Regions from separate parts of the Mesorhizobium sp. ESP6-5 genome, predicted to be linked through region 1. Evidence: predicted binding sites of a transcription regulator. Region 1 holds the regulator's gene; each other region holds the start of a gene.
What was found. Region 1 encodes PhoB, which activates phosphate uptake and scavenging genes when phosphate is short. Its sites were predicted from a motif close to TGTCATNNANCTGTCAT; they were not measured.
Positions count from the first base shown of each region.

Region 2: the regulator PhoB is predicted to act here: its motif matches at 3,419-3,435, upstream of LB524_RS01630 (esterase-like activity of phytase family protein).
Region 3: the regulator PhoB is predicted to act here: its motif matches at 8,021-8,037, upstream of phnF (phosphonate metabolism transcriptional regulator PhnF).

Region 1 covers NZ_JAIUGR010000006.1:236,253-246,532, reverse strand. The annotation lists gene LB524_RS12250 (PAS domain-containing protein) at 1-1,479, shown strand, start outside; gene pstS (phosphate ABC transporter substrate-binding protein PstS) at 2,009-3,064, shown strand; gene pstC (phosphate ABC transporter permease subunit PstC) at 3,131-4,114, shown strand; gene pstA (phosphate ABC transporter permease PstA) at 4,118-4,969, shown strand; gene pstB (phosphate ABC transporter ATP-binding protein PstB) at 4,966-5,769, shown strand; gene phoU (phosphate signaling complex protein PhoU) at 5,795-6,502, shown strand; gene phoB (phosphate regulon transcriptional regulator PhoB) at 6,522-7,211, shown strand; gene LB524_RS12215 (ROK family protein) at 7,214-8,449, opposite strand; gene xylF (D-xylose ABC transporter substrate-binding protein) at 8,715-9,755, shown strand; gene LB524_RS12205 (sugar ABC transporter permease) at 9,996-10,280, shown strand, end outside.
Region 2 covers NZ_JAIUGR010000001.1:330,894-341,173, forward strand. The annotation lists gene LB524_RS01615 (ATP-dependent helicase) at 1-1,012, shown strand, start outside; gene LB524_RS01620 (hypothetical protein) at 1,044-1,358, opposite strand; gene LB524_RS01625 (trimethylamine methyltransferase family protein) at 1,482-3,035, opposite strand; gene LB524_RS01630 (esterase-like activity of phytase family protein) at 3,549-5,018, shown strand; gene LB524_RS01635 (hypothetical protein) at 5,075-5,371, opposite strand; gene LB524_RS01640 (MATE family efflux transporter) at 5,370-6,842, shown strand; gene LB524_RS01645 (MFS transporter) at 6,889-8,097, opposite strand; gene LB524_RS01650 (TMEM175 family protein) at 8,450-9,025, shown strand; gene LB524_RS01655 (hypothetical protein) at 9,083-9,364, opposite strand; gene LB524_RS01660 (SDR family NAD(P)-dependent oxidoreductase) at 9,499-10,280, shown strand, end outside.
Region 3 covers NZ_JAIUGR010000010.1:174,172-184,451, forward strand. The annotation lists gene LB524_RS18280 (UxaA family hydrolase) at 1-1,115, shown strand, start outside; gene LB524_RS18285 (aldo/keto reductase) at 1,177-2,175, shown strand; gene LB524_RS18290 (ABC transporter substrate-binding protein) at 2,512-3,504, shown strand; gene LB524_RS18295 (sugar ABC transporter ATP-binding protein) at 3,656-5,209, shown strand; gene LB524_RS18300 (ABC transporter permease) at 5,206-6,171, shown strand; gene LB524_RS18305 (zinc-binding alcohol dehydrogenase family protein) at 6,236-7,252, shown strand; gene phnF (phosphonate metabolism transcriptional regulator PhnF) at 7,255-8,004, opposite strand; gene phnG (phosphonate C-P lyase system protein PhnG) at 8,116-8,577, shown strand; gene phnH (phosphonate C-P lyase system protein PhnH) at 8,577-9,188, shown strand; gene LB524_RS18325 (carbon-phosphorus lyase complex subunit PhnI) at 9,190-10,280, shown strand, end outside.

The DNA.
Region 1 (10,280 bases):
TCCAAGATCGATGCCGGCCAGCTGGTGCTCGACCCGGCGCCCTTCAATCTCGCCGAGGCGATCGAGGACGTGGCGACGTTGGTGTCGACACGGGCCAAGGAAAAGGATCTTGAGCTCATCGTGCGCATCGAGCCGCGGCTTGAAAGTCTGTTCATCGGCGATGTCGGCCGCATCCGGCAAATCGTCACCAACCTGCTCGGCAATGCGGTGAAGTTCACCGATGAAGGCCACGTGCTGGTCGACGTGACCGGCGAACGGGTTCCAACGGGAACCAGGCTGACGATCTCGGTCACCGATACCGGCATAGGCATCCCCGAGGAAAAACTGAAACTGGTGTTCGAGAAATTCAGCCAGGTCGATACGTCCTCGACAAGGCGCCACGAGGGCACCGGGCTTGGCCTTGCCATCACCTCGCGGCTGGTCGATCTGATGGGCGGCGACATTGGCGTCGAGAGCGCTGAAGGCAAGGGGTCGACCTTCTGGTTCACCGTAACGTTGCCAGGGGCCGGGCAGCAGAGCGGGCAGCGCATCACGCCGGTGGACGTGACGGGCGCACGCGTGCTGATCGTCGATGACAACGCCGTCAACCGCGCCATCCTGACCGAGCAGATGACCTCGTGGACGTTCGATTCCTGCGCGGCCGAAAGCGGCGCCGAAGGTCTCAAGGTGCTGATCGCCGCGGCAGCTTATGGCGTGGCGGTCGACTGCGTCGTGCTCGACTACCAGATGCCTGAAATGAGCGGCGCCGAAATGGCGCGTATCGTGCGCAACACCGAGGGCCTCGCGGACACGCCGATCATCATGCTGACATCGGTCGACCAGTCGCTTGCCAACACCAGCTACCGCGATCTTGGCATCGACGCCCAGCTGATCAAGCCGGCGCGCTCCTCGGTGCTCCTGGAAACGCTGGTCGCGACCATCCAGCGCCATCGCCACGCCACCAGCGGCCACGCCGTTCAACCGCTCACGGGCGAGGCGCCCGAGGCGTCCCGGCCGCCGCCCCTGGCACCATCCGAGCAGCGCGCGCAATTGCAGCCGCCACAGGTTCGCCCCAGGTTGCCCGCGACGGCCGGCGGGCACAGGCTGGATATACTGGTGGCCGAGGACAATGAGGTGAACCAGATGGTGTTCACGCAAATCCTCGGCGAGACCGGCTATGGTTTCGAGATCGTCGGCAATGGCCGCAAGGCGCTCGACGCCTTCGGTACGCTCAATCCGTGCATGATCCTGATGGATGTCTCGATGCCGGAGATGAGTGGTCTCGAAGCGACGGCCGCGATCCGCCTGCTGGAGCAGGAGACCGGCACGCATGTGCCGATCGTCGGCGTCACCGCGCATGCGCTCAAGGGCGACCGCGAGCGCTGCCTGGAGGCAGGCATGGACGACTATCTGCCCAAGCCGATCAGCCCCAGGGCCCTGCTCGAGAAGGTCGAGCGCTGGGTCGGCGCCGGCCGTCAGGTCCACCGCAACGCGGGATAGAGCCCGCGTCGCCTGAATTGCAGGATCCGGGGAGGCAACAAGGAATCAGCGGAGATTCGCTGCTACCGCTGCGTGCAATGACTATGGTGCGATCGCGCCATATCAAAGGCCGTGTCCAGCCGGAACAATAGCGAAATCGAATTCCGCTCTTCTCAGTTACGGGCGGGAGCAGCGACCGCCTGCAAGAAACAGTGTCACTCTACCCCAACGGACCTGTTTTTGGCGATGGCCCGGCCATGACACGCTCTGGCTGCGAGCAACGCGCTCCCGTCCGGATTTTCTTCATTTGGGAAAAGCCTGGTCGAGTCCGTGGTGATTCCAGCCGTCGGACGGCTCAAGCCCCTGATTCCGGCGGCAAACTCGGACCGCGCCGCGAGCGCCCGAGATCAGCGTCTTTCGCGTTGCCGGCAACGCGTTACCGGGCTGACATGAAACTGTCATGCGACTGTTATAATCGAAGGCTATTGGCCTCAGCGGCGCCGGCAAGAAGTGGCGCCGAGAGACCATCTTCCGAACAGGAGCAGGCCACATGAGACATTTCATCCGCTCGGCGGCCGTTGCGATTGCAATGGCTGCGGCGTCCACCCTCACCCTTTCCGCAGCAATGGCAGCTGACCTTTCCGGCGCCGGCTCGACCTTCATCTATCCGGTGTTCGCCAAATGGGCCGACACCTACAAGAAGGATACTGGCATCGGCCTCAACTATCAGTCGATCGGCTCGGGCGGCGGCATCAAGCAGGTCATCGCCAAGACCGTGACCTTCGGCGCCACCGACAAGCCGATGTCCGACGCCGATCTGGAAAAGAACGGCCTCGTGCAGTTCCCGATGGTGATGGGCGGCATCGTGCCGATCGTCAACCTCACGGGCATCAAGCCGGGCGAACTCGTCCTCGACGGCAAGACGCTGGCCCAGATCTATCTCGGCGCGATCACCACCTGGGACGATGCCGCGATCAAGGCCCTGAACCCGGACCTTAAGCTGCCGTCGACCGCTATCGCCGTCGTTCATCGTTCGGACGGCTCGGGCACGACCTTCAACTTCACTGACTACCTCGTGAAGCTCTCGCCCGACTGGAAGGACAAGGTCGGCTCGGATACGGCCGTCGAATGGCCGACGGGCGTCGGCGCCAAGGGCAGCGAAGGCGTTGCCAACACCGTCAAGCAGACCGACGGCGGCATCGGCTATGTCGAATATGCCTATGCCAAGCAGAACAATCTCTCCTACTCCAAGATGCTGAACGCCGCCGGCAAGGTCGTCGAGCCGTCGCTCGAATCCTTCGGCGCGGCTGCTTCGAACGCCGACTTCAAGGGCGCCAAGAACTTCAACGTCATCATCACCAACGAGCCGGGCGACGCCACCTGGCCGATCGCTGCCTCGACCTGGGTGCTGATCCACAAGACCCCGGACGATGCCGCGGCCACCGGCGAAGCGCTCAAGTTCTTTGCCTGGGCCTACAAGGACGGCAAGGAAACCGCCAAGGCGCTCGACTATGTGTCGATCCCCGATAGCGTCGTCGACCTGATCAAGGCTTCGTGGAAGGCCGACATCAAGGCCGACGGCAAGCCCGTCTACGCCGGCGAGTAATATCTTTCTGGAGGAGCGCCGCCCCGCGGCGCTCCTTTTCAATCAACACAAAGAGCCGAGCTTGACATGAGCGCTGCCCACGAAGCCTTGCCAGCCATTCGAGGTTCACGCGACGCCACCGTCAGACGGTTCGCGTTGACCGATTCGATCTTCCATGGGCTGACCCGCGCCGCCGCCATTCTCGTGCTGGTGCTGCTCGGGGGCGTCGCCATCTCGCTGTTCGCCGGTTCCTGGCAGGCACTGTCGACCTTCGGCTTCTCCTTTCTGACCACCGAGAGCTGGAATCCCGTCACCGAGAAATTCGGCGCCTTGGCACCCATCTATGGCACCATCATCACTTCGGCCATCGCCATCCTGATCGCTGTGCCGCTCGGTATCGGCATCGCCATTTTTCTCACCGAGCTTTGCCCGCGTCCGCTCCGGCGCCCGATCGGCATGGCCGTGGAACTGCTGGCCGGCATCCCCTCGATCATCTACGGTATCTGGGGCCTGTTCGTGCTGGCACCGTTCCTGCAGACGACAGTGCAACCTTTCATCATCAACGTGTTCCACGGCATTCCCGGCCTTAACAGCCTGTTCGCCGGGCCTCCTTATGGCATCGGCCTGCTGACCTCGGCGATGATCCTGGCCATCATGATCCTGCCTTTCATCACCTCGATCACCAAGGATGTGTTCGACACGGTGCCGCCGGTGCTGAAGGAGTCCGCCTACGGCATTGGCTGCACGACCTGGGAGGTAACACGCCGGGTCGTCGTCCCCTACACCCGCATCGGCATCATGGGCGGCGTCATGCTTGCGCTCGGCCGTGCACTCGGTGAAACCATGGCGGTCACCTTCGTCATCGGCAACGCCCACCGGATCAGCGCCTCGCTGTTCGCGCCGGCAACGACGATCTCGGCAACCATCGCCAACGAATTCACCGAAGCCGTCGGCGATCTCTACACCTCCTCGTTGGTGGCGCTCGGTCTGATCCTGTTCGTCATCACCTTCCTCATCCTTGCCATCGCCCGCTACATGCTGATGCGCATCGATGCCCGTACCGGAGTCTGACCGATGTCGACAGCCGCATCGCTTCACCAGAGCCGCAAGCGCAAGAACGGCGTGATGATGACGCTCTGCGTCATCGCCGCCGGCATCGGCCTTGCTTGGCTGGCACTGATCCTCGGCGCGCTGCTCTATAAGGGCCTGTCGGGCGTTTCGCTCTCAGTGTTCACGGAAATGACCCCGCCGCCCGGTGATGCCGGTGGCCTGCTCAACGCCATCTACGGCAGCATCGTGATGACCATTATCGGCATCGTCGTCGGCACGCCGATCGGCGTGCTGGCCGGCACCTACATGGCCGAATATGGCCGCTTTTCGAAGCTCACCACCGTGGTGCGCTTTATCAACGACATCCTGCTGTCGGCGCCCTCAATCATCATCGGCCTGTTCGTCTACGAATTGATGGTGCGGCCGATGGGGCATTTCTCGGCCATCGCCGGTGCCGTGGCACTGGCCATCCTGGTCATTCCCGTCGTGGTGCGTACCACCGAGGACATGCTCAACCTTGTGCCGAACGCTTTGCGCGAGGCCGGCACGGCGATTGGCGCGCCGCGCTGGGTGGTGATCCGTTCGGTGGCCTACCGCGCGGCGATGTCCGGCATCGTCACCGGCATATTGTTGGCCATTGCCCGCATTTCCGGCGAGACGGCGCCGCTACTCTTCACAGCGCTCAACAACCAGTTCTGGTCGAGCAATCTCAATGCGCCGATGGCCAGCCTGCCGGTGACCATCTTCCAGTTCGCTCTCAGCCCTTACGAGGAGTGGCAGCAACTGGCGTGGACCGGCGCACTCATAATCACATTGACGGTTCTCGCGCTCAGCATCTTTGCGCGCAGCCTGACCGGACGCAGAGAGGACAAATGAGCCAGATGTTGTCTCCAGACATGACGATTGCGACAGAGGCAGCCGCCAAGGCGAAGATCGAGGTCAAGAACCTCAATTTCTACTACGGCCAGTCGAAGGCGCTGAAAGACATCACCTTGTCGCTGCCCGAGCGCAGCGTGACGGCCTTCATCGGACCGTCGGGTTGCGGAAAGTCGACGCTGCTGCGCGTCTTCAACCGCATCTACGAGCTCTACCCCAAGCAGACCGCCGAGGGTCAGGTGCTGCTCGACGGCCAGAACGTTCTCGACCGCTCGCAGGACCTCAACCTGTTGCGCACCAAGATCGGCATGGTGTTCCAGAAGCCGACGCCGTTCCCGATGTCGATCTATGAGAATATCGCCTTCGGCGTCAGGCTCTATGAGAAGATCGGCAAGGCCGAGATGGACGGCCGTGTCGAGCAGGCGTTGAAACGCGCCGCGCTGTGGAACGAGGTCAAGGACAAGCTCAATGCCAGCGGCCTCAGCCTGTCGGGCGGCCAGCAGCAGCGGCTTTGCATCGCCCGCACCGTGGCGGTCAAGCCGGAGGTCATCCTGCTCGACGAACCGGCCTCGGCGCTCGACCCATTGTCGACCGCCAAGATCGAGGAATTGATCGACGAGTTGCAGGCCGACTACACGATCGTCATCGTCACCCACAACATGCAGCAGGCCGCGCGCGTGTCGAAGCAGACGGCTTTCATGTATCTGGGCGAGCTGGTCGAATTCGACAAAACCGAGAAAATCTTCACGTCGCCTCGCGAGAAGCGCACGCAGGACTACATCACCGGCCGCTTCGGCTGATCTCACGCATACGAGGACCAGGATCATGGCCGAACACACAGTCGCAGCCTTCGACGAGGATCTCGGGCAGATCAGCAGGCTGATCAGCGACATGGGCGATCTCGCCGGCACGATGGTCGGCGGCGCCACCAAGGCGCTGCTGAATTCCGACAACGCGCTGGCACAGCGCGTGGTCTCCGACGACGCCATCATGGACGCGCGCCAGCGCGAACTCGATGATCGCGCCATCACCCTGATCGCCAAGCGCCAGCCGATGGCCGACGATCTGCGTCATGTCGTCGGCTCGATCCGCATGGCGGGCGATCTCGAACGCATCGGCGACCTTGCCAAGAACATCGCCAAGCGCGTCGGCTCGGTCGGCCTCACCGCCACGCCGCGCGACCTGTCGCATTCCATCGACTCCATGGCGCAGCTGGTGCTGATCCAGGTGCAGGGCGTCGTCGAGGAATATGCGGCCGGCGATGCCGCCGCCCTCGCCAAGCTCAGGAATGACGACGAACGCATCGACGTCAAATACACTTCGGTCTTCCGCGAACTCCTGACCTACATGATGGAGGATCCCCGCAACATCACGGCTTGCACGCATCTTTTGTTCTGCGCCAAGAATCTCGAACGCATCGGCGACCATGTGACCAACATCGCCGAGAATGCGTATTATGTGCTGACCGGCACGCAACTGCCCGCCAACCGTCCGAAGCAGGACGAGACGGCGATGTCGGTGCCGGCGGCTTGACGGCAGGGATGATCGATCGATGATCGCGCCACGCATCATGGTGGTGGAGGACGAGGAGCCGCTGGGCGTGCTCCTCCGCTACAATCTGGAGTCCGAGGGTTACCAGGTCGAGGTGGTGACACGCGGCGACGAAGCCGAGATACGCCTCCAGGAAAACGTGCCCGACCTGCTGGTGCTCGACTGGATGGTGCCGGCGGTTTCCGGCATCGAACTCTGTCGGCGCCTGCGCATGCGGCCCGAGACGGAGCGATTGCCGATCATCATGCTGACGGCGCGCGGCGAGGAGAGCGATCGCGTGCGCGGCCTCTCGACCGGCGCCGACGACTATCTGGTCAAGCCGTTCTCGACGCCGGAATTCATGGCCCGGGTCAAGGCGCTGCTGCGCCGCGCCAAACCGGAAGTGCTGTCCAGCGTGCTCAAGGTCGGCGACATCGTGCTCGACCGCGAATCGCACCGGGTCTATCGCAAGAAGAGCGAGATCCGGCTCGGACCGACCGAGTTCAGGCTGCTCGAATTCATGATGCGCCATCCCGGCCGCGTGTTCTCGCGCAGCCAGTTGCTCGACAATGTCTGGGGCGAGACGATCTACATCGACGAGCGCACCGTGGATGTGCATGTCGGCCGCCTGCGCAAGGCGGTCAACAATGGCCGCATGCCCGATGTGATACGCACCATCCGTGGCGCAGGCTACGCAATTCGCGAGGACTGAGATCAGGCCACGTTCTTGCCGGATCTCACCTGCACACCCGGCGCGAAGATCTCCTGGTCGACGAAGGTGAGCGCGCGCATGGCGCAGCCCTCGCGGATCAGCGGCAATTCGTTCGGCTCTGTATCGAAGGAAATCGACGTCGAATGCTGGCCGCCGGCGGTCTGGGCGATGGCCTCGCGCAGGGCCGGCTCGATCAGATCGAAGGCGGCGGCGCTGACGCCGACCATCGCAACCGGCGCCGGATCGATCAGCGCGAACAAGCTGCCAAGGCCATAGCCCAGCGCCTCGCCGGCCTTGCGATAGGCCTCGCGCTCCGGTCCGTCTCTTTCGCGCGCCGTGGCCGCCAATGCGCGCATGTCGGCGTCGCTGACGTCGACCGGTTTGGCGTCCTCACCCATCTGTCCTGCATTACGCCAGATGGCATAGTTGCCGGCATAGGCCTCGACGCAGCCGCGCCGCCCGCAGCGGCAGAGCGCGCCGCCGGGGCGATGGATCATGTGGCCGAACTCGCCGCCTGAGGAATGGGTGCCGGTGAACAGCTCGCCCTTCAGCACCAGGCCCATGCCGATGCCGTGCGAGAGCAGGATGGCGATGAAGTCGTCGCGGTAGCGCTCGGGGTCGCGCCAGCGCAGCGCCACAGCCATCATGTTGCAGTCGTTCTCCATGGTGGCGGGGATGCCGAATTCGGCTTCGAGTATATCGGCGAAGGCAATGTCCGTCTGCGGCGTGATCGGCGACCACAGCATGGCGCGCGCCTCGGTGTCGGTGATGCCCTGGATCGCCAGCGCGATGCGGGCAATGCTGGCGACATCGAGGTCGGGATCCTCGAGGCGGCGCCGGACGATGGCCACGCATTCGCCGATCAGCGCCTCGCGCGACATGGTCAGCGTGTCCAGCCGGCGCTGCTCCTCCGATATCACCTGGCCGGCGTAGTCGATGACGGCGACGGAGAGGAAATTCAGCGACAGCACCACGGTCATGACCGCCGCGGCCTCGGGGTTGAGACAAAGGCCCACCTGCGGCCGGCCGCGTTTCAGTGAGCCGGCCTCGTTCGGCTTGCCTTCGCTCAGGATACCTTCGCCGATCAGGTCGGCTGATATCGCCGATATGGTCGAGTGGCTCAGGGCGGTGGTGGCGGCGATCTCAGTGCGCGAGGGCTGGCCACCCCGGCGCACGGCTCCAATCACCATTGCGCGGTTGCGCCGGCGCAGATCGTCGTGGCGGATTCCGACCGACATGATTTCCCTCCCCGTCGCCGCGGTTCTTGACGCCCCTCGAACACCTCCGGCAACGGGTCGAATACTGGCAGAAGCGGCTGGGGCTGTCATTTATTTATTGCGGGGCTCGAAAAAAGGCTTCCGGCACCTCAAAATCCGTCAGAATCGATGTTGACAGTGTTCCGGCGATGGACCAGTGTTTTTTCGAGGCTCGAAAAAATTAGGGCCTTTGTGCCGGCCTTAGGGCCAGTTTGGTCGCGCCACACGCGGGCGCAGGGAGGATATCATGAAGAGATTCACAGTCGCCATTCTGGCGGGTGTCGCCATGTCGCTGACGCTGGCGTCGGTCGCGCAGGCGAAGGGCAAGGTTATCGGCGTGTCGTGGTCCAACTTCCAGGAGGAGCGCTGGAAGACCGACGAGGCCGCCATGAAGAAGGCGATCGAGGCCGCGGGCGACAAGTACATTTCCGCCGATGCGCAGTCCAATCCTGGCAAGCAGCTGACCGATGTCGAGAGCCTGATTTCGCAGGGTGCCAATTCGCTGATCATCCTGGCGCAGGACGCGTCGGCCATCGGCCCGGCGGTACAGAAGGCGCTCGACGAGGGCATTCCGGTCGTCGGCTATGACCGCCTGATCGAGAACAAGGACGTCTTCTACCTGACCTTCGACAACAAGGAAGTCGGCCGCATGCAGGCCCGCGAAGTGTTCAAGGTGAAGCCTGAGGGCAATTACGTCTTCATCAAGGGCTCGGGCGCCGATCCGAATGCCGACTTCCTGTTCTCGGGCTCTATGGAAGTGCTGAAAGCGGCAATAGACAGCGGCAAGATCAAGAATGTCGGCGAAGCCTATACGGACGGCTGGCTGCCCGCCAACGCCCAGAAGAACATGGAACAGTTCCTCACCGCCAACGACAACAAGGTCGACGCCGTGGTCGCCGCCAATGACGGCACCGCCGGCGGCGTCGTTGCGGCGCTGACGGCGCAGGGGCTCGCCGGCACCGTGCCGGTCTCCGGCCAGGACGGCGACCACGCCGCGCTCAACCGCATCGCGCTCGGCACCCAGACCGTGTCGGTGTGGAAGGACGCGCGCGAACTCGGCAAGAACGCCGCCGAGATCGCCTCGCAACTCGCCGACGGCAAGAAGATGACCGACATCGCCGGCGTGAAGGACTTCACGACGCCTGGCGGCAACACCGTCAAGTCGCTGTTCCTGACCCCGGTGGCCATCACCAAGGACAATCTCAACCTCGTCATCGACGCCGGCTGGATCAAGAAGGACGAAGTCTGCACGGGCGTTGCCGCGGGCAGCGTCGCGGCCTGCAACTGAGCTTGATCGCCTGAAAAGTCGGAAGCGCCGCGGCGTGGAACGGCCAGTGTTTCTGAACACTGGCCGTTCCAATTTCCTTGTTTTCGCAATTCCGGACGAAAAACCGCTACGCACTTTTCCTGGGAATTGCTTCCAAGCCGCGGCGTTTTCCCAACAAGATTTGTGTTTCCGCCGCTGGCGGCTAACTTCTGGGCTCTGGTCCGGCATCCGCGTCAGACAGCAAGCCGCTGGGAGGACATCATGACCGACACGACCTCAACCTCGCAGGCCGATACGGCGCGTGCGTCGGAACTCGGCGCGGTCGCGCGTTTCCTGAAGGCGACCGAGATCGATACCCGCATGCTCGGCATGATCGGCGCGCTGCTGCTGATCTGGGTCGCGCTGCATGTGATTTCGAGCCTGCGTCTTGGCGTCAATCCGCTCGATTTCGACAGCCGCACGTTTCTCACGCCACGCAACCTGTGGAACCTGTCGGTGCAGACGTCCGCGGTCGCCATCATGGCCTGCGGCATGGTGCTGGTCATC
Region 2 (10,280 bases), on a different contig from region 1:
GCTGGAAACCACGCCGCACACCGAACTTGCCGAGACCATTCTCGAGGAGAGCGGCTACACCGACATGTGGAAGAACGACCGCTCGGCGGAAGCCCCCGGGCGGCTTGAGAACCTGAAGGAACTGATCCGTTCGATGGAGGAGTACGAATCGCTGCGCTCCTTCCTCGAACATGTCGCGCTGGTCATGGATGCCGAGCAGAATGCCGGGCTCGATGCCGTCTCCATCATGACGCTGCATTCGGCCAAGGGCCTCGAATTCGAGACCGTCTTCCTGCCCGGCTGGGAAGAAGGCCTCTTTCCCCATCAGCGCGCACTCGACGAAGGCGGCCGCTCCGGGCTCGAGGAAGAGCGGCGGCTCGCCTATGTCGGGCTGACGCGGGCCAAGAAGAACCTGCATATCTGGTTCGTCTCCAACCGCCTCATCCACGGGCTCTGGCAATCGACCATCCCGTCGCGCTTTCTCGAGGAACTGCCGGAAGCCCATGTCGAGGTCGCCGAAGCCGGCAACTCCTATGGCGGCTACGGCAATCCCTATGGCGGCGGCTCGTTCGCATCCGGCCGTGGCGGCGGCCAGGGGGCGGGAAGACAGAACCCCTATGGCGCTTCGCGCTTCGACAATATCGGCGGCACTTCGGGCGGCGGGGAAAAATCCGGCGCCTTCTCTAACACCTATTCGACGCCGGGTTGGCAGCGTGCGCAGGCCAACCGCACCGAGGCGACCGACCGCAACTGGGGCACGCGTTCGGGCCATCAGGTCGAACGCATCGGCTATGGTGAAACAGACTCCGGCTACGGCGCCGGCCGCACCAGCGTCAAGGGCCGCACCATCGACGGTGAACTGGTCGCCAAGTCCGTCTCCGACACGCCGTCCGCCTTCAGCGTCGGCGACCGCGTCTTCCACCAGAAATTCGGCAACGGCAACATTTCAGCCATCGAGGGCAACAAGCTGACCATCGACTTCGATAAGGCCGGCCAGAAGCGCGTACTGGACGGGTTTGTGCTGCCAGTGTGAGGCTGCCAGCCTCGAAGGCTGACGTCCGGCCTCAATCCACCTTCTTCTCGCCCTTCTCCCCGGCCTTCACGATATCCCCCGTCGTAAACAGGATTTCCTTCAGTTCCACGCGCCAATCCGTCTTCTGGCGCAGCAGGAATTCGAGGTCCATGCCGAAATGCTTGAACTCCTCGCTCTGTGCGTTCTTCATGATCGCCTTGGCCTGCGGGTTCTTCTCGACCGACATGCGCTGTTCGTACCAGCTGATCGCTTCCGCCTCCTCGATCAGCGAGGTGATCATGCGGGCAAAGGTCCGCACTTCCTGCGACAGCTCTTCCGGCGGTTCGTGGTACTGGTCGAAACCCATGTCGTCCTCCCTCAACGGCTCGCGGATGGAGCCAGGCATTGGCCCGCATCCATGAATGCGTGGGACGCGCCGCAGGTTCCGAGATCACGGCCACAATTCGGGATGATGGATCCGCGAACTATCTCACGACACCGGCGCCGCGCCGCCCTCTTCGGTGCGCCGGGCGATGAACGCGTCGAGCACGCCTGACGCGGCGGCCGCCGCGGCCGGCGGCTCGAAATCGGCAAGGGTGCGCTTCCAGATGCCGGTGGCGCGTTCGGTGGCGGTCTTCGAGCCGCTTTGCGTCCAGTTGCCGAAATTCGACCAGTCGGCCACCAGCGGCTCGTAGAAGGCGGTGCGGTAGCGCGCCATGGTGTGGCCGGCCGAGAAGAAGTGGCCGCCCGGCTGCACTTCGGCGATCGCCTCGAAGCCTATTGCGTCGTCGTCACCGGGGGTCGCCGCACAAAGTTCCGCGACCGTCTGCAGCGCCTCGATGTCGGTGACCAGCTTTTCCAGGGAAACGCTCAAGCCCCCTTCCAGCCAGCCGGCCGCGTGGATGCAGACGGTGGCGCCCGACAGCACCGAGCCCCATAGCGCGAACTGCGTCTCGTGCGCGGCCTGCGCGTCCGAAATGTTGGCCGCGCTGCCGCCGCCCGAGCGCCAGGGCAGACCGGTGAAGCGCGCCAGCTGGCCTGCACCCAGTGTCGCCTTCACGTGCTCCGGCGTGCCGAAGGCCGGTGCGCCCGATTTCATGTCGACATTGGAGGAGAAGGAACCGTAGACCACCGGCGCGCCCGGCCGCACGATCTGCGCCAGCGTCAGCCCGGCCAGCGCTTCGGCATGCTGCAAGGTCAGCGCGCCGGCCACCGTGATCGGCGCCATCGCACCCGCCAGGCAGAACGGCGTGATGATCAGGACCTGGCCCGCCTTGGCGAAATCGATGATGCCTTGCGCCATCGGAATGTCGAGCTGGCGCGGCGAGTTGGTGTTGATGACGGTGTAGCAATGCGCGCCCGAGCGGAACTCGTCCTCGGACAGCCCGCGCGCCAGCCTGATCATCTCGAAACTGTCATCGACCTGCGGCGTGCCGCGCGCGAACACGAACGGAAATTTGTCCGACAGGGTCAGCTGCGCCCGGTTGACGGCATAGTGGCGGAAACGATTGTCGATGTCCTGCGGTTCGATGCATGGCCCCAGCATGTGCAAGACGTCGAAATGCTGCACCAGCTTGATCAACTCCTCGAAGGCGACCAGCGTCCCGGGCCGCCGGCCGCGCTCGAGATCGGTGACGTTGGGCGCGCCGGAGCCGGCCAGGAACGTCATCGAGCCCAGTTCGAGCGACAGGTCCCGAGAGCGCGCGCCGGCATAAGCGTGGATCGATCGCGGCGCCGAGGCTAAGGCTGCCGCCACCATGTCGCGACCGATGCGCACCATATCGGTGTCGGGGTCGACCAGGGCGCCGGCGCGGGCGAGCACCTCGCGCGCCTCGGGCAGCAGCACCTTGATGCCCAATTCTTCCAGCACGCGCAGCGCCGTGCCGTGGATCGACGCCACCTGGTCGTCGGAAAAGATCGGCTGCGGCAGGAATGGGTTCTTCAGCGACCGGTAATTGGGCTTGCGGCTTGATTCGCTGCCCGCCTCGCCCATGCGTCCCCGCCGGCGTTCGCGCCTCGTATCCCGTGCAGCGTCATCGACCATCAGAAACTCCTCCTCATTGCCGCATCGCCCTGCCTTGGGGACTGTAGGCGAAGCCGCGATGACCCGCGCCGTCCGTTCGACGCCGACAATGTGCACGCAAAGCGCCATCCCCTCCCCGGCGAAATCGTCGTCCACCAACGCCAGCGCGACGCTCTTGCCGATCGTGGTAGCCAAATCCGTCCGAGGCGCCGACAACGCCGCCCCCGATGACCACGGCGCGACAGTGCGGCTTCAACCCTCCCGGTCAGTTCGAAGCCGCCATCATATCCGTACTAGACATAAGTGCCTATTATGCCAGGGACGCTCCATGGGAGGTCACCAATTCCCGCTCTCCAGCGTTTTTTATCAGCACATGGAGATACCGGCTGACCCGTGTCGCCCTCTGTCACGCAAGCATCATGTTGACGCCTTAGATCGCTTTCGGGGAGGCACGCGCGGCATCATCGATGCGGCACCTCTTTTTCATTTTTCCTTCGGCCGCTCCGGCGTGCTTCGTCACAAAGAGGATTGTCCATGAAACACCTGCACCGAACCGCCTCGCTCGGCGTCGCGCTGGCCTTGTTCACCGCCCTCACCCCGGCGCTTGCCGATGGCGTGGCCTACATCAACAAGGGCCTTGTCGGCGTCGGCCGCATCCCGGCCGACCAGCGCGACACGTTCGGCGAGACCTTCGGCTCGGGCTCGGGCATGGCGATTGACATTTCGGGCTGGACGCATGATGCCGGCACCTACAAGGGATCGCTCTGGCTACTGCCCGACCGTGGCTACAATGTCGCCGGCACCACCGACTACCGGCCGCGCCTCAACACCATCGCCATCGAGTTCACGCCTGTTGCGCCGGGCGGGGCTCCCGCCGCCGGCCAGGAGCAGACGGGCGTCAAGGCGACGCTTGCCGACACCATGCTTCTCACAGACGACAAGGGCGCCGATGCCACCGGCCTCGATCCGCTGTCGGACGTACGCGCCGCGGCCGGCGACATGCCCATGCTGCCCGTCGCCACCAATGGCAAGCTCGCGCTCGACAATGAAGCCATCGTGCGGCTGCCGGACGGCTCGATGTTCATCTCCGACGAGTACGGCCCCAACATCTACAGGTTCTCCGCGCAAGGCCGCCTGATGTCGGCGACCCAGCCGCCTGCGGCTCTCGTGCCGATGCGCAAGGGAGCGCCGAACTTCTCCTCCGACAATCCCGGCCCGGGCGCCGCCGACCCTGATCCGAAGGATCCCGAAACCGGGCGCCAGAACAACCAGGGCCTCGAAGGCATGGCGATGACGCCGGACGGCAAGTTCCTGATCGCCGTGCTGCAGTCGGCGCCGAGGCAGGATGGCGGCGATTCACCCTCGACACGGCAGAACACGCGGGCGCTGGTCTACGATGCTTCCGACCTCGCCCATCTGAAGCTCGCGCATGAATATGTCGTGCCACTGCCGGTGTTCAAGGACGCCAAGGGCAAGACCAAAATCGCCGCGCAGAGCGAGATCGTGGCGCTTTCGGCCACGTCCTTCCTGATGCTGGCGCGCGACAGCGGCAACGGCCAGGGCCTGAAGAAGGGTGACGCTTCGCTCTACCGCCAGATCAACATCGTCGACGTCTCCGGCGCGACCGACATCGCGGGCGGCGCCTTCGATGCGGCCGACAAGCCGGTCGCGCCCAAGGGCGTGCTTGATCCCTCGGTGACGCCGGCCAAGCTGACGCCGTTCATCGACATCAACGACGCCACCGCGCTTGACCACTTCGGCCTGCACAATGGCGGCGCGAAGGACCACAACGAGCTTTCGGAGAAGTGGGAAGCGATGTCGTTGGCCAGCGTCCTCGATCCGAAGCTGCCCGACGACTATTTCCTGTTCGTCGGCAACGACAATGACTTCCTCGCCCAGGACGGCTTCCAGGTCGGCGCGCCTTACAAGGCCGATGACGGCGCCGATGTCGACACCATGTTCCTGGTCTATCAGGTCACGCTGCCAGGTCTCGGCAAGAAGTAACGATCACTGCTCAAGCGGGCGCGCCTGGCGCGTCCGCTTGAGCAGGTGGTGAAGGCCTACTTCAGGAATTCCGCGTCCTTCGGCACGCCGGCATCGATCGGCTCGGCCGTCCTGCTCGACACGGCCATGATCTTGCCGGCTGCCGACAGGTTGGGCCGCACGAAGACCTGAGCGGGCGGTCGATGATGTCCTGGTTCATAAGCGCACGCAGCCGGACGACGTTCTTGCCGATGGAATTCCATTCCGGCGTGCCTGACCGATCGACGGTCACTGCGCCTCGGCGCAGGGTGCATCTCGGTCCGGCCTGCGATATCGTCGCGGGCCAGAGTCACATTTGCCAGGTTGGCCGCCATGGACGAAAAAATGCCCGCACGCCGGCGTACCGGCGACCTGACCAGCGGCCCGATCCCGCGCACGCTGCTGCTCTTCGCCTTGCCGGTGCTCGGCTCCAACGTGCTGCAATCGCTGAACGGCTCGGTCAACGCCGTCTGGGTGGGCCGCTTCCTCGGCGAGTCGGCGCTGACCGCGACGTCCAACGCCAACCTCGTTCTGTTCCTGATCCTCGGCACGGTGTTCGGCATCGGCATGGCGGCCACAATCCTGGTGGCGCAGTCGGTCGGCGCCCGCGACCTGCCCGAGGCGCGCCGCATCGTCGGCACCAGCGCCACCTTCTTCTTCCTCGTTTCAGTGATGTTCGCGGTCTGCGGCTGGATCTGGGTCGACGCCATCCTGGGCGCGCTCGGCACGCCGGCCGACGCCTTGCCGCTCGCACGCTCCTACCTGCGCATCATCTTCGTCGCCGTGCCGATGATGAACCTTCTGTCCTTCGTCATGACCGTGCTGCGCGGTGCGGGCGATTCACGCACCCCCTTCATCTTCATGGCGCTGGCGGTCGTGCTCGACATCGTGCTCAATCCCCTGCTCATCCGCGGCATCGGCCCGTTTCCTGAACTCGGCATCGCCGGTTCCGCCACCTCGACTCTGATCGGCCAGACCGTGAGCGTCGTCGCCATCCTCGTCGTGCTCTACGCGCGCAAGCATCCGTTGCGGCTGGCCGGCGCCAATCTCGTCCTGCTGCGCCCGGATCCGGCGCTGCTGCGCATCGTCGTCTTCAAGGGCGTGCCGATGGGCCTGCAGATGATCGTCATCTCGGCGGCGGCCCTGACGGTGATGGGCATCGTCAATTCCTACGGTTCGCAGGTCGCCGCCGCCTACGGTATCGCCGCGCAGCTCTGGACCTACATCCAGATGCCGGCGCTAGCCATCGGCGCCGCGGTCTCTTCCATGGCGGCGCAGAATGTCGGCGCCGGTCGCTGGGACCGGATCGGCCGCATCGCCGCCTCCGGCGTCGGTTTCAACCTTGTCCTGACCGGCGCCCTCGTCGCGCTGCTATGGGTCTTCGACCGTTCGATCCTGAGCCTGTTCCTGAGCAGCGACAGCGCGGCGATCGATATCGCCGCGCATATCAACACGGCCGCGTCCTGGTCGTTCATCCTGTTCGGCATCACCATCGTGCTGTTCGCCACGGTGCGCGCCACGGGTGCCGTGATGCCGCCGCTGATCATCCTGGTGATCTCGGTGCTCGTCGTGCGCACCGGCTTTGCCTATTACATGCGCGGCGTGATCGGCGAGGAAGCGCTGTGGTGGAGTTTTCCGGCCGGTTCGATCACGTCTCTGATCCTGGCCGCGATCTATTACCGCTTCGGCGGCTGGCGCAGCTTGCACATGATCGAGAACAGGCCGGCTGCCGGCGAGCCGCCCGACACCGGGCTTGGCGTGCCGCGCCAGCGCGCGAACATGGCGCCTGAAACGCCGAACGGCTGATGCCGCCCGCCTTGCCGGCGTGCCTTGCCGGGCTGGCGCGGCGGCCTCAGCGCTTCTGTCTGAGCCCGAAGGCGAGCGCCACCAGCGCGAACGCGATGATCATGGCCGCGAAGGCCAGGCTCGCGGCGACAGCACTGGCATAGGTCGACACGACGCCGATGCCGATGACAGGCAAGGCGTTGCCGACAAAGCAGCAGACGAAGAAACTGGACACGACCTCGGCGCGGCGATCCCGCGGCGCGATCTCGTTCACCACTTGCAAGCCGCCGCGATAGCCGAGCGCGGCCGCCACGCCGCAGCAGGCGGTCGCCGCGATCATCAGCGCCATCGAGGCCAGCATCTGCGCCGCCACCACAAGCATGGTGCTTGGGATCATCAAGGCCAGCGCGGCCAGCATCGCCTTGCTGCTCCCCATCCGCGCCAGCGCCACGATGCTGATTGCCGCGACCATCGCCAGTTCGAAGAACAGCGCACCGGCCACGGCGTGGTTGGCCTCATGCAGTTGCTGCGCCAGAATGCTCGGCGCCACCGCCGCATAGAAGCCGACCAACGCCATCGCGCCAAAGCCGGTCACCGCCGGCGCCACGAAGCGCGAACGGATCTGCGTCGGCACGGAAAGCCGCGGCCGCATGGAGACCTTGCCAAGGCCGCCTGGCTTCATCACCGTTTCGCGCGTGCGCCAGACCATGATCGTCACCACCGCGAGCGTCGCCAGGTAGACAATGAAGACCAGACGCAATGGCCACGGCTCGTATTGGGCCAGCAGCCCCGAAACAAGCGCCCCGAAACCGAGGCCGAGAAAGTTGGTGCTGGTGGCGATGACGCTGGCGCGCGACCTGCCGGCCTCTGGAAGAAGCTCGGCGATCCACGCGGTTCCCGTCCCGGCGCCCACGCCGATGCCAAGTCCGCTCAGGATCCGCGCAACATCGAGCGACGCGACATTGCCGGCAAACAGGAACACAACCGCGCTGATGACGGCGACGATCATGGCTGCAAGCGCCGCCGGCCGGCGCCCGACGACATCCGAAACGCTGCCGAACACCAGCAGGGCGCCGAGATTGCCGACGACATAGACCGCGTAGATCAGCGTCAAGGTGATTTGCGAAAAGCCGAATTGCTGCTTGTAGACGATATAGAGAGGCGTCAGCACCGTGCTGCCGGCAAACAGCACCGCGATCATCGCCGCGACAGTCGGGATCGCGAGGACGTCGCTGCCGGCTTCGTTCTGAGTTTGCGTCAGATCGCGAAAGGCCATGGCCAACCTCGTCACCAGGTTCAGGGGTCGCGACGTTAACGCCTCCTCACCGCCGACGTTCCGGTCGGCGGTGAGGCTCCTGACACCATGGTGGGCGTTGCCCGGCCAGGCAAGCCGATGATCACGGCATCCCTGCCGTATTGCAGGAGAAACCGGACGCGATCTTGCATTTGCCGGGACGCGGCGTGTGCGGCGGGCGCACGACGATAACCGGCGGATGCACGACTTGGTCACGCATGGAAGTTTCCCCTGATATAGTTGAGGAATTTTGCGTACGCCGTTTATCGGCATGCCAACATCCGCTAACGATTTACTATCTTTCGGCAATTCGTCGCGGACCGAGGTGGTGATCATGGGCAAGGGCAGGGTCGAGGCATTCACCGACGGCGTGGTGGCGATCATCATCACCATCATGGTGCTGGACTTGAAGGTTCCGGAAGGCGAGGATTTTTCGGCGCTGCTGCCGCAGTGGCCGGTCTTCCTGTGCTACGTGCTTTCGTTCATCAATGTCGGCATCTACTGGAACAATCTGCACAACATGTTCCATACCGTGCAGCGTGTCGACGGCCGCGTGCTGTGGGCGAACCTGCATCTGCTGTTCTGGTTGTCCCTGATGCCGGTGACGACCGCCTTCATGGGCGAGAACCATTTCGCCGCGGTTCCGGTCGCGGTCTATGGTTTTGACCTTGTAATGTGTGCGACCGCCTACAGCATCCTGGTCATTGCGCTGCATCGGCTGCATGGGCCGGACACCGCATTCGCCAAGGCAATCGGCCGCGATCGCAAGGGAAGGATTTCGCTCGCCGTCTACATAGCGGCCGTTGGGCTGACCTTCCTCGACCGGTGGATCGGCGTGGCGCTCTATGTCGCCGTCGCCCTGATCTGGCTGGTGCCGGACACGCGCTTTGCGCGGGTGATCGAAAAATAGCCATCTGCCTGACGCAATCCGAGAGGGCAAACCGCTTCACACGTTTCGTGGAATTGCCTAACCGCGCATCGCCTTCAGCTTTTCCGCCACCGAAGCGGCCAGATCGGCGTAGCGCTCTTCCAGCCGCTCCGCCACCTTGATGATCGAGAAATCATGGCCGAACTTTTCCAGCGCCATGCGCAGTTTCTCGACGAACTCGGCCTGTTGCTCGAGCGCCGAAAACAGAGTCTTCACCTGGGCTTCGCTGATATCGGGATTGGCCAGCATCTGCGGCACCTCGCGCCCCATCCGGTCGCCGGTGGCGGTCTGTTCCTTCAGAATTGCAACCCAATCCGTCAATCGGAAATCTCCTTTTTGGCGTCGTAGCATGCGCAGCCCCGACCGGGCCGGTCAACCCGACAAGCCCGACGGAGGCTTGCGCAGGCCCGTTCCGGCGCTAAGTTCGGCGCCATCAAAAAAGGAAACCATCGCCGATGATCGCCGACACCGAGATCCAGACCGCCCTGCCAGCGCTTGCCCCTGGCAACACCGCCGTCATTACCGGCGCCGCCAGCGGCATCGGCCTTGCCGCGGCCAAACGGCTGGCGCTGATGGGCATGAAGATCGTGCTGGCCGACATTGGCGGGCCGCGCCTCGACGATGCCGCGCGGGCCGTCTCCGCGATTGCCGGTGACGACGCCGTGCTTGCCGTCGCATCGGACGTTTCGAAGGCCGATGAGGTCGATCGCCTCGCCGACCGGGCATTCGGCGCCTTCGGCGAGGTCTCGCTGCTGATGAACAATGCCGGTGCCGGCGACAACCCCGGAAAGCCCTGGGAAAACCGCGACGGCTGGAAGCGGCTGCTCGACATCAATTTCTGGGGCGTGGTGCATGGCGTCGAAGCTTTCGCGCCGCGCATGCTGGCGTCGGCCAAGCCGGGCCTGATCGTCAACACCGGCTCCAAGCAAGGCATCACCACACCGCCCGGCAACCTCGCCTACAACGTTTCCAAGGCTGGCGTGAAAACCTTTACCGAGGGCTTGGCGCATGCGCTGCGCAATGAACCCGGCGCCCGCCTGTCGGCGCATCTGCTCATCCCCGGCTTCACCTATACCGGCCTGACCGAGGGCGCGACCGAAAAGCCGGCGGGAGCGTGGACGGGCGAACAGGTGATCGATTTCATGCTGGAATCGCTGGTCGGGGGCGACTTCTATATCCTGTGTCCCGACAATGAGACGGCGCGACCCATGGACGAAAAGCGCATGGCCTGGGCGAT
Region 3 (10,280 bases), on a different contig from region 1:
GCTCGGCCACCGTCTGCCATTCGATCGCCGACACCGCCAACCGGACCCTTTTGCCGAAATATCCCGGGATCGATGGCTTCGTGCCCATCGTCCATGGCCAGGGCTGCGGCATGAGCGGCACCGGCGACGGCATGATGGTGCTGCACCGCACGCTGGCCGGCTATGCCCGCCACCCGAATTTCGGCGGCGTGCTGATGGTCGGGCTCGGCTGCGAGGTCAACCAGCTCACGCTTTACGGCCAGAAGGGTGCCGCCGCCGGCAAGCGCCACTTCAACATCCAGGATGCCGGCGGGTCGCGCAAATCGGTCGAAAAGGCGATGGGCGTGCTGGCCGAGATCGCCGAGGAAGTCGGCCAGTTGAAGCGCGAGCCGATCCCCGTCAGCGAGATCGTCGTCGGCCTGCAATGCGGCGGCTCCGATGGCATGTCGGGTATCACGGCCAATCCGGCGCTGGGCGCGGCCGTCGACATCCTCGCTGGCGTCGGCGGCATCGGCATCCTCTCCGAGACGACGGAAATCTATGGCGCCGAGCACCTGCTCGCCTATCGCGCCGCAAGCCCCGAGGTCGCCAAGAAGCTCGATGGCTACGTGAAATGGTGGGAGGATCACGTCGCCAAGCATGGCGCCTCGATCGACAACAATCCGTCGCCTGGCAACAAGCGCGGCGGCCTAACCACCATCCTGGAAAAGTCGCTGGGCGCGGTCGCCAAGGGCGGCCAGACGCCGCTTAACGGCGTCTTCGGCTACGCCGAGAAGGTCACCGGCAATGGGCTGGTGTTCATGGATACGCCCGGCTACGACCCGGTCTCTGCCACCGGTCAGGTCGCGGGCGGCGCCAATGTCATCGTCTTCACCACCGGCCGCGGCTCCTGCTTCGGCTGCCGGCCGACACCCTCGATCAAGGTCGCCACCAACTCGACCATGTATCACCAGATGGAAGAGGACATGGACGTCAATTGCGGCGTCATTGCCTCCGGCGAAAAGACCATCGCCGGCATGGGCCGGGAGATCTTCGAACTAATCGTCGAGACGGCTTCGGGCCGCAAGACCAAGAGCGAGGATTTTGGCTACGGGGACAACGAATTCGTGCCCTGGCATCTCGGCGCGACGCTCTGATTTCGATTGATGTCTGATAGACTGCCCGGCCGGACAAGTGGCCGGGATAGGGAGGTTGCGCATGGAAAAACGCCGCATCGGCCAGACCGCGTTGGAGGTCACCGAAGTCAGTTTCGGAGGCGCCGCGATCGGCGGCCTCTACCGGGCGTGTTCGCGCGAAGCGGCAATGGAAACGCTGCAGGGTGCCTGGGAGGCGGGCCTGCGCTATTTCGACACCGCGCCCTTCTACGGTTTCGGCCTGTCGGAACGGCGCTTCGGCGATTTCCTGCGCTACAAGCCACGTGATTCCTATGTGTTGTCGACCAAGGTCGGCCGCCTGCTTCACCCGGTGCCCGAAGATCAGGTGCCAGACCACTCCTATGTCGATCCGCTGCCCTTCGCGCTGGACTACGACTATTCCTATGACGGCATCATGCGCTCGGTCGAGTTCAGCTATGCGCGCCTTGGGCTAAACAGGATAGACATCCTGTTTGTCCACGATATCGGCGTTTACACGCACGGTGTCGAGAAAACCAAATTGCACTTTCGCCAGTTGATGGACGGCGGCCTCAAGGCGCTCGAGGAGCTGAAGCGGGCCGGCACGATTTCCGCCTACGGGCTCGGCGTCAATGAAGTCCAGATCTGCCTCGACGTGATGCGCCGCGCGCCGCTCGACTGCATCCTGCTCGCCAGCCGCTATTCCTTGCTCGACCGCAGCGCGGAAGCCGAATTGCTGCCGCTGTGCCGGGCGCAACGGACCTCGCTTGTCATTGGCGGGGTTTTCAACTCAGGCATATTGGCGACCGGGCCGGTGCAAGGGGCGCATTTCGACTACCAGCCCGCCAGCCGCGATGTTCTCGACCGTGTCGACGCCATGGAGAAGATCGCCGCTGAAGGTGGCTACCCGCTGCCCGCCGCCGCGTTCCAGTTTCCTTTGCACGAACCCGCGGTCGCCACTGTGCTGACCGGTACCGCAAAATTGGCAAACCTGACGCGCAACCTCGAACTGCTCGATATCGACGTGCCGGAGACGGACTATGCCAGGTATCGTCCCTACACGGTGGTGCAGGAACTGCATTGAAGCGCATCGTCGCGATGTGCACGGGCGCGCGACCCGCCTTCACGATGTCGCGATCCAGAGAAGAATGAACATTCCATGTTGACTGATCTATGGAATTAATATTCCATACCTTCACAGAACGGAAACGGGAGCGCCTGACCGCGACAAGGGAGAGCCGCCGCTGGGGGAGTCATTGTCGGGCAGTTGGAAGAACTGGCTGAAACACCGCTTGCATCGGCTGGATCGATGCACTATCAAAACGGTGCAACTGTTTTTTATTGATAAAGTTCTGTTTGGGCCACGCCTATCCGGACGGAGCTTCCGTTAACGTTCACCGGGCGACTTAGGGAGGATCCTATGAAATTCGTGACCAGCATTCTCAACCGCCGCGCCGTCATGGCCCTGGCGGCAGCATCGATGCTCACCGGCGTCATGCATACCGCACCGGTTTCGGCGGCGGATGTGACCATCCCGATCATTGTCAAGGACACCACGTCCTTCTACTGGCAGATCGTTCTGGCCGGCGCCCGCAAGGCCGGCAAGGATCTCGGCATCAACGTGCCGGAACTCGGCGCCCAGGCCGAGACTGACGTCAACGGCCAGGTCTCGATCCTCGAGAACGCCGTCGCCAGCAACCCGGCCGCGATCGTGATCGCGCCCACCGAGTTCAAGGCGCTGGGCAAGCCGATCGATGAAGCGGCCGCCAAGGTCAAGGTCATCGGCATCGACTCCGGCGCCGACTCCAAGGCCTTCACCTCGTTCCTGACCACCGACAACGTGCAGGGCGGACGCGTCGCCGCGGACGGCCTTGCCGCCGCCATCGGCGCCGCCAATGGCGGCAAGATCGAGGGCGACGTCGCCCTGATCACCAACGCTCCCGGCGCCGGCTCGCTCGAACAGCGCAAGCAGGGCTTCACCGAGCAGCTCAAGGCAAAATATCCCGGCCTGAAGCTGGTCGCCGACAAATACGCCGACGGCCAGGCCACCACCGGACTCAACATCGCCACCGACCTGATCACCGCCAATCCGAACCTCAAGGGCATCTTCGCCTCCAACCTGATCATGGCGCAGGGCGTCGGCCAGGCCGTCGCCGAGAACAACCTTGGCGGCAAGCTGGCGCTGGTCGGCTTCGACAGCGACGAGAAGCTGATCAAGTTCCTCAACGACGGCGTCATTTCCGCCCTCGTCGTCCAGGATCCCTACCGGATGGGCTATGACGGCATCAAGACCGCGCTCGCCGCCTCGAAGGGCGAAAAGGTCGAGGCCAATGTCGACACCGGCGCCAATCTGGTGACCAAGGCCAATATGAAGGACCCCAAGATCGACGCGCTGCTCAATCCCAAGCTCTAAGCAGCCGGCGTTCAAAACCGCTTCCGGGGCCAGAGGCCCCGGAAGCATCCGCCGCCAAAGCGGCTTGGCGATCAGCCCGTTTGGCCTTCGCCTGAAAGACGACCGCAGCCTCGCCGAATGCCAACCGCGAGGCCAATCTGGGAGGATTGTCATGACGCCGACGGCGCAGGAACTGCATCCGGCCCCCGTGCTGGAACCCGGCAGGACCATCCTCGAACTGCGCGGGCTGGAAAAACGCTACCCCGGCACCCATGCGCTGAAGCCGGTCAATCTCGCCTTCAAGTCAGGCGAAATCCACGCCATCGTCGGCGAGAACGGCGCCGGCAAATCGACCCTCATCAAACTCCTGACCGGCGTCATGCCGCGCACCTCTGGCGAGGTCCTCTGGGAAGGCCAGCCGGCTGCCTTGGCGACGCCGCATGAAGCGATGGCGCTCGGCATCAATGCCGTGCACCAGGAAGTCGTGCTGTGCCGTCACCTGACGGTCGCCGCCAACATGTTCCTTGGCGAGGAAAATTCCCGTTTCGGCATCCTGCAGCAGCGCGCCATGGTCAGGGAAGCGCAGACGATCATCGACGATCTCGGCTTCGACCTGCCGGCGCATGTCGTGCTGGGTGATCTCACCATCGGCCAGCAACAGCTGATCGCCGCTGCCCGCGCCACGGTGCGCGGCACCAAATTCCTGATCTTCGACGAACCCACGGCCTACCTCACCCGCAAGGAGGCCGACCAGCTTTTCACGCTGATCCGGCGCCTGAAGGGTGAAGGCGTGACGATCATCTACATCAGCCATCGCATGGAGGAGGTCTTCGAACTCGCCGACCGGGTTTCCGTGCTGCGCGACGGCACGCTGGTCGGCACACGCAATATCGCCGAGACCAATGATGCCGAGCTGGTCAAGATGATGATCAACCGCTCTATCGAACAGGTCTATCACAAGGAGCATTTCACGCCGGGCGCTCCGATCGTCGAAACAAGGAACCTGTCGGGCAAAGGCTTCGAGAACATCTCGATGACGGTGCGTGCCGGTGAGATCGTCGGCCTCTACGGACTGATCGGCGCCGGCCGCAGCGAGTTCGTCACCTCGCTCTATGGACGTCACAAGAAGTCGGCCGGCCAGATCCTGTGGGAAGGCAAGGACGTCCAGATCAACTCCGAGCACGACGCCATCAAGCTCGGCATGGCACTGGCGCCGGAAAGCCGCCGCGACCAAGGCCTTTGCCTCAATTTGCCGGTTGGCCTCAACCTCAATTTGCCGATCTACAAGCGCATCTCCAGCAATCTGTTGATCTCGAATGCGAAAGAGAAGGCCGAGGCCGACCGTCAGATCGCCGGCCTGAGGATCAAGACGCCGACGCGCGGGGCGCTGGCGTCGAGCCTTTCGGGCGGCAACCAGCAGAAGATCGTCATCGGCAAATGGCTGGCGCACGGCGCCAAGCTGTTCATCTTCGACGAACCGACGGTCGGCGTCGATGTCGGCACCAAGGCGGAGATCTATCGCCTGTTCGGCGAGCTGTTGTCGAAGGGCGCCGGCATCATCCTGATCTCGTCCTATTTGCCGGAGGTCTACGAACTGGCCGACACGCTGCACGTGTTCCGGCGCGGCAAGCTGGTGGCCACGCACGGGTTCCACACCGCCAGTCACGAGGACATTCTCACGCAGGCGCTCGCCGAGAAACAAGAAAAACTGGGAGGACAGACATGAGCATCGAGGCGATCCCCGCCGAAAAACCGAAGCGCAACTACAACGTCCTGTTCGGGCTGACGCTGCTGGCGCTGCTGGTGCTGCTCTGGATCGTCCTGTCCCTGGCGACGCCAAGCTTCGCCTCGGGCAACAACATCGCCAATCTTCTGCGGCAGGGCTCGATGATCGCCATCATGGCGGTCGGCCAGACCTTCGTCATCATTACCGGCGGCATCGATCTGTCGGTCGGCGCGGTGGTCGGCTTCGCCACCGTCGTCGTCGCCATGCTGATCAATGCCGGCGTTCCGATCGCGGTCGCCATCCTGATCACCTTGCTCGTCGGTGTCGCCATCGGCCTTTTCCATGGCTTCGGCATCGTCAAGATGGGCTTGCCGCCGTTCATCATCACGCTGGCGACGCTGACCTCGCTGCGCGGCATCGGCCTTTTGATGACCAACGGCAACTCGATCAACATCAACAGCGACAGCTTTACCGCCTTCTCGCGCAATTCCTTTATCGGCATCCCCAATTTGTTCTGGATGGTGATCCTGGTGGGTGTGCCCGCCTATGTCTTCCTGCATCACAGCCGTTGGGGCCGCTACCTCTTTTCGGTCGGCTCCAACGCCGAGGCCTCGCGCCTGTCCGGCGTCAATGTCCAGCGCACCATCTACATGGCTTACACGCTGTCCGGCCTGTGCGCGGCCTTCGTCGGCGTGCTGCTCGCCGCCCGCATCGGCATCGGCAACCCGACCCAGGCCGAGGGCTGGGAACTGCAGGCGATCGCCTCTTCGGTCATCGGCGGCACCTCGCTGTTCGGCGCGGTCGGCTCGGTGCACGGGCCGCTGCTTGGCGCCTTCATCCTGGCCACCATCAACAACGGCGCCAACCTGCTCAACGTCAACTCGTTCTGGCAGCGCATCATCACCGGCGCGCTGATCATCATCATCGTCTACTTCGACGGACTGCGCCGCCGCGGCAAATGACGCATTCCAATCGATCGCCGGCCTGGCGCGGGCCGGCGATTTCTTGAACAGACTGGATCAAAGCATGAAAGCCGTCGTCTGCCGCTCGCCCGGCGACCTTGCTGTCGAAGACCACCCGGCTCCCGGCGCCCCACCTCCCGGCTGGGCTCTGGTGGCGGTCAGCCATGTTGGCATCTGCGGCACCGACTACCATATCTTCGAGGGCAAGCACCCTTTCCTCGCCTATCCCCGCATCATGGGCCACGAAGTCTCCGGCACAGTGATCGAGCGGGGCGAAGGCGTCGACCTCGCCCTTGGCGAACCGGTGATCATCAACCCCTACCTTTCCTGCGGCAAATGCATCGCCTGCCGGCACGGCAAGCCCAATTGCTGTGTCAGGATCGAAGTGCTCGGCGTGCACCGCGACGGCGCCATGTGCGAACAGATCCTGGTGCCGGCTAAGAATCTCTATCCCACCAACGGCCTGTCGCTCGCCGACGCCGCCGCCGTCGAATTCCTGGCCATCGGCGCGCATGCCGTCCGGCGCGCCCGGGCCGAGCCTGGCGCCCGCACCCTGGTCATCGGCGCTGGCCCGATCGGGCTCGGCACCGCCATCTTCGCCCGCATTGCCGGGTTGGACGTGACACTTCTCGACATGAGCACCGAAAGACTGGTCTTCGCGGCGAGTGAACTCGGCTTTTCGATTCTCGACGGCTCGCAAGCACCCGTGTCCGATCTGGTGCGTGATGCGACCGGCGACGAAGGCTTCGACGTGGTGTTCGACGCCACCGGCAACACGCGATCGGTGCGATCGGCCTTCGCCCACGTCGCGCATGGCGGAGCGCTGGTGCTGGTCAGCGTCGTCAAGGACGATATTGTTTTTTCCGATCCCGAGTTCCACAAGCGAGAAATGACATTGATCGGCAGCCGCAATGCGTTGCGCGCCGACTTCGACCATGTCGCGGCCTCGATCCGCAATGGTGCCGTGCCGTTGGCCAAGCTTGTCACCCACCGCACCACGCTGGCCGATACGCCAGGGGATCTCGCCCGCTGGGCGCATGAAAAGTCGGGCCTGATCAAGGCTGTCATCGAGATCGGATAGCCCTACAGCGCCGACAGCTTCAGCTCCACCCGCTCGGCCGGAAAACGCGACTCCGAAAACTGGATCGGCTGGCCGTCAGGTGTGACGTTGACCGCAACCGTGACCAGCACGATGGCGCCCGGCTGCAGATCGAGATCGGCGAGATCGGCGGCGCCCGCATGGCGTGCCGAGAGCACGGTCGATTGCCTGAGATAATCGTCGATGCCGAAACGTGCGAGCGAGGCGGTGATAGAACCGGTTTGCGCCATCGCCTTGTCGATGCCGGCAAAGCGCCGGGCATCGAACCATCCAGCGGCGCGCGACACTGGCCGTCCGTCAGCCTCGCCGCGTGTCTCCAACCGGATCACCTCGGCACCCCTGGCGAGGCCAAGGCCTTCGGCCACGCGCTGGCTGGCGGGCTCGACCGACGAAGCGAGCAGCACGATGTGCCGTTCCGACGTCTGCCCCTGCAGGCCAGTCGAAAAGCGTGTCCGCGCGCCAATCGGATAGGACAGCCGCTTGCGTGACAGGACGAAGGTGCCGCGTCCCTGCTCGGCCCGCAGCACGCCCTCCTGCACGAGGGCCGATATGGCGCTGCGTACGGTGTGACGGTTGACGCCGTAGCGCTCGGCCAGCGCGACTTCGGGCGGCAGCGCGGCGTTTTCGGCGAGATCGCCGGCGGCGATCGATTGCAGGATCCTGTCGGCGATCTGGCGCCACAGTGAGACGCCGCTGCGCCGCTCGATGCTGTCGGCCACATCATGCCCGATCATGTTTTGCCCCCCGGCCTGTCACGCACCCGTCATGGACTCGCGTTAGGTAATATGTATAACTTGTATAGTTGTCTATATCAATAGACAAATTTAGCTGAGAGGAAGTTGGCGATGCGAGGACAGGAAGGCCGCGACCAGGCCGAGCGCAAGGCCGCCATGGCGACGCTGGCGCAATCGAGCGGCGACGACATCGTCCGGCTCTGGAACGAGTCCGGCCTGCCTTCGCAAGCCGAACTTCTGCGCGGTCCCGAGACGGGCCTTGTCACGCTTCGTGGCCGCATCGGCGGCGGCGGCGCGCCCTTCAATGTCGGCGAGGCGACCGTCACGCGTGCCACTGTCCGGCTGCCATCCGGGCAGGTCGGCCATTGCTACGCGCTTGGCCGCGACAAGCAGAAGGCGAAGCTGGGAGCAATAGCCGACGCGCTCTGGCAGGACCCTGCCCGCCGCACCGAGGTCGAGACCAGGCTCATTACGCCTTTACGCTCGGCTCTCACCGCTGCCCAGGAAAAACGCCGCGCCGAGACGGCGGCAACGAAGGTGGATTTCTTCACCATGGTTCGCGGAGAAGATTGATGGATATCGCTGCGCAATCGATCGAGGGCGGTTTCGCCGATCCGGTCTTCAACGCTCAGACCGTGTTTCGGGCCGTCATGGATGCCATGGCGCGGCCGGGCAGTGTCCACCCCTTGCCACCCCTGGCCCGCCCGCCGGCTCCGCTCTCGGCGACGTCGGGCGCCGTAGCACTGGCGCTATGCGACAACGACACGCCGCTCTGGCTCGACCCTGCCCTGCATGCCTCCGCCGCGATCGGGTCCTGGCTTGGTTTCCACACAGGCGCGCCGCTGGCCAACACGCCGGCCGACGCGCATTTCGCGTTCGTTGCCACGCCGGCCGAGATGATGGCGCTCGACGGTTTTTCACAGGGCACGCAGGATTATCCCGACCGATCGACGACGCTGATCCTGCAGGTCGGCGATCTCACTTCAGGGGCCCCGCTCTTGCTGGAAGGCCCGGGCATCGAAACCAGCGCCACGATCGCGCCGGCACAGATGCCGCGCCATTTCGTCGAGCAGTGGAAGCAGAATATCAGGCGCTTTCCGCGCGGCGTCGACATCATCCTCGCCACATCGGACCGCATAGCCTGCCTGCCGCGCACGACGCGCATCAAGACGATGGAGGTGTAAGATGTATGTCGCGGTAAAAGGCGGCGAGGCCGCCATTGCCAACGCCCACAGCCTGCTCGCCGATCGCCGGCGCGGCGACCGCTCGGTGCCCGCACTTCGCCTCGACCAGATCGTCGAACAGCTGGCGCTCGGCGTCGACAGGGTGATGAGCGAAGGCTCGCTCTATGACCGTGAACTGGCCGCACTCGCCATCGTCCAGGCACGCGGCGACATGATCGAGGCGATCTTCCTGGTGCGCGCCTACCGCACAACGCTGCCGCGCTTCGGCTACAGCAAGCCGATCGACACCGGCGCCATGCTGGTCGAACGGCGCGTCTCGGCGACCTACAAGGATCTGCCAGGCGGCCAGTTGCTCGGTCCGACCTTCGACTACACGCATCGGTTGCTCGACCCTGAACTTGCCGCTGGCGCCGATGTCGCCGAGCCCTTGCAGCGCGAGACGGAAGCGCAGGCAATGCCGCGCGTCTCGGCGATCCTCGCCCGTGAAGGCCTGATCGAGCCCGATGGCCAGATGCCGCAGGACCATGTGCCCGGCGACATCACCCGCGAGCCGCTGGAATTCCCGATGGCGCGCGACATCCGCCTGCAGGCACTGTCGCGCGGCGACGAGGGTTTTCTGCTGGCGCTCGGCTATTCCACCCAGCGCGGCTATGCCCGCAACCATCCCTTCGTCGGCGAAATCCGCATCGGCGAGGTCGAACTGGAACTCGACGTTCCCGAACTGCCCTTCGCCGTGCCGCTCGGCACGGTGCGCGTCACCGAATGCCAGATGGTCAACCAGTTCAAGGGCTCGGCCAAGGCGCCGCCGCAATTCACCCGCGGCTACGGCCTCGTCTTCGGCCAGAGCGAACGCAAGGCGATGGCCATGGCGCTCTGCGACCGCGCCTTGCGCGCCTCCGAGCTCGGCGAGGATATCGTCGCCGCCGCCCAGGACGAGGAGTTCGTCATCTCGCACTCCGACAATGTCCAGGCCACCGGCTTCGTCGAGCACCTGAAGCTGCCGCACTACGTCGACTTCCAGGCCGAACTCGATCTCGTACGTCGCATGCGCGCCGAGTACGAAGCACGCGAGAATCCAGCGAAGGCGGAAGA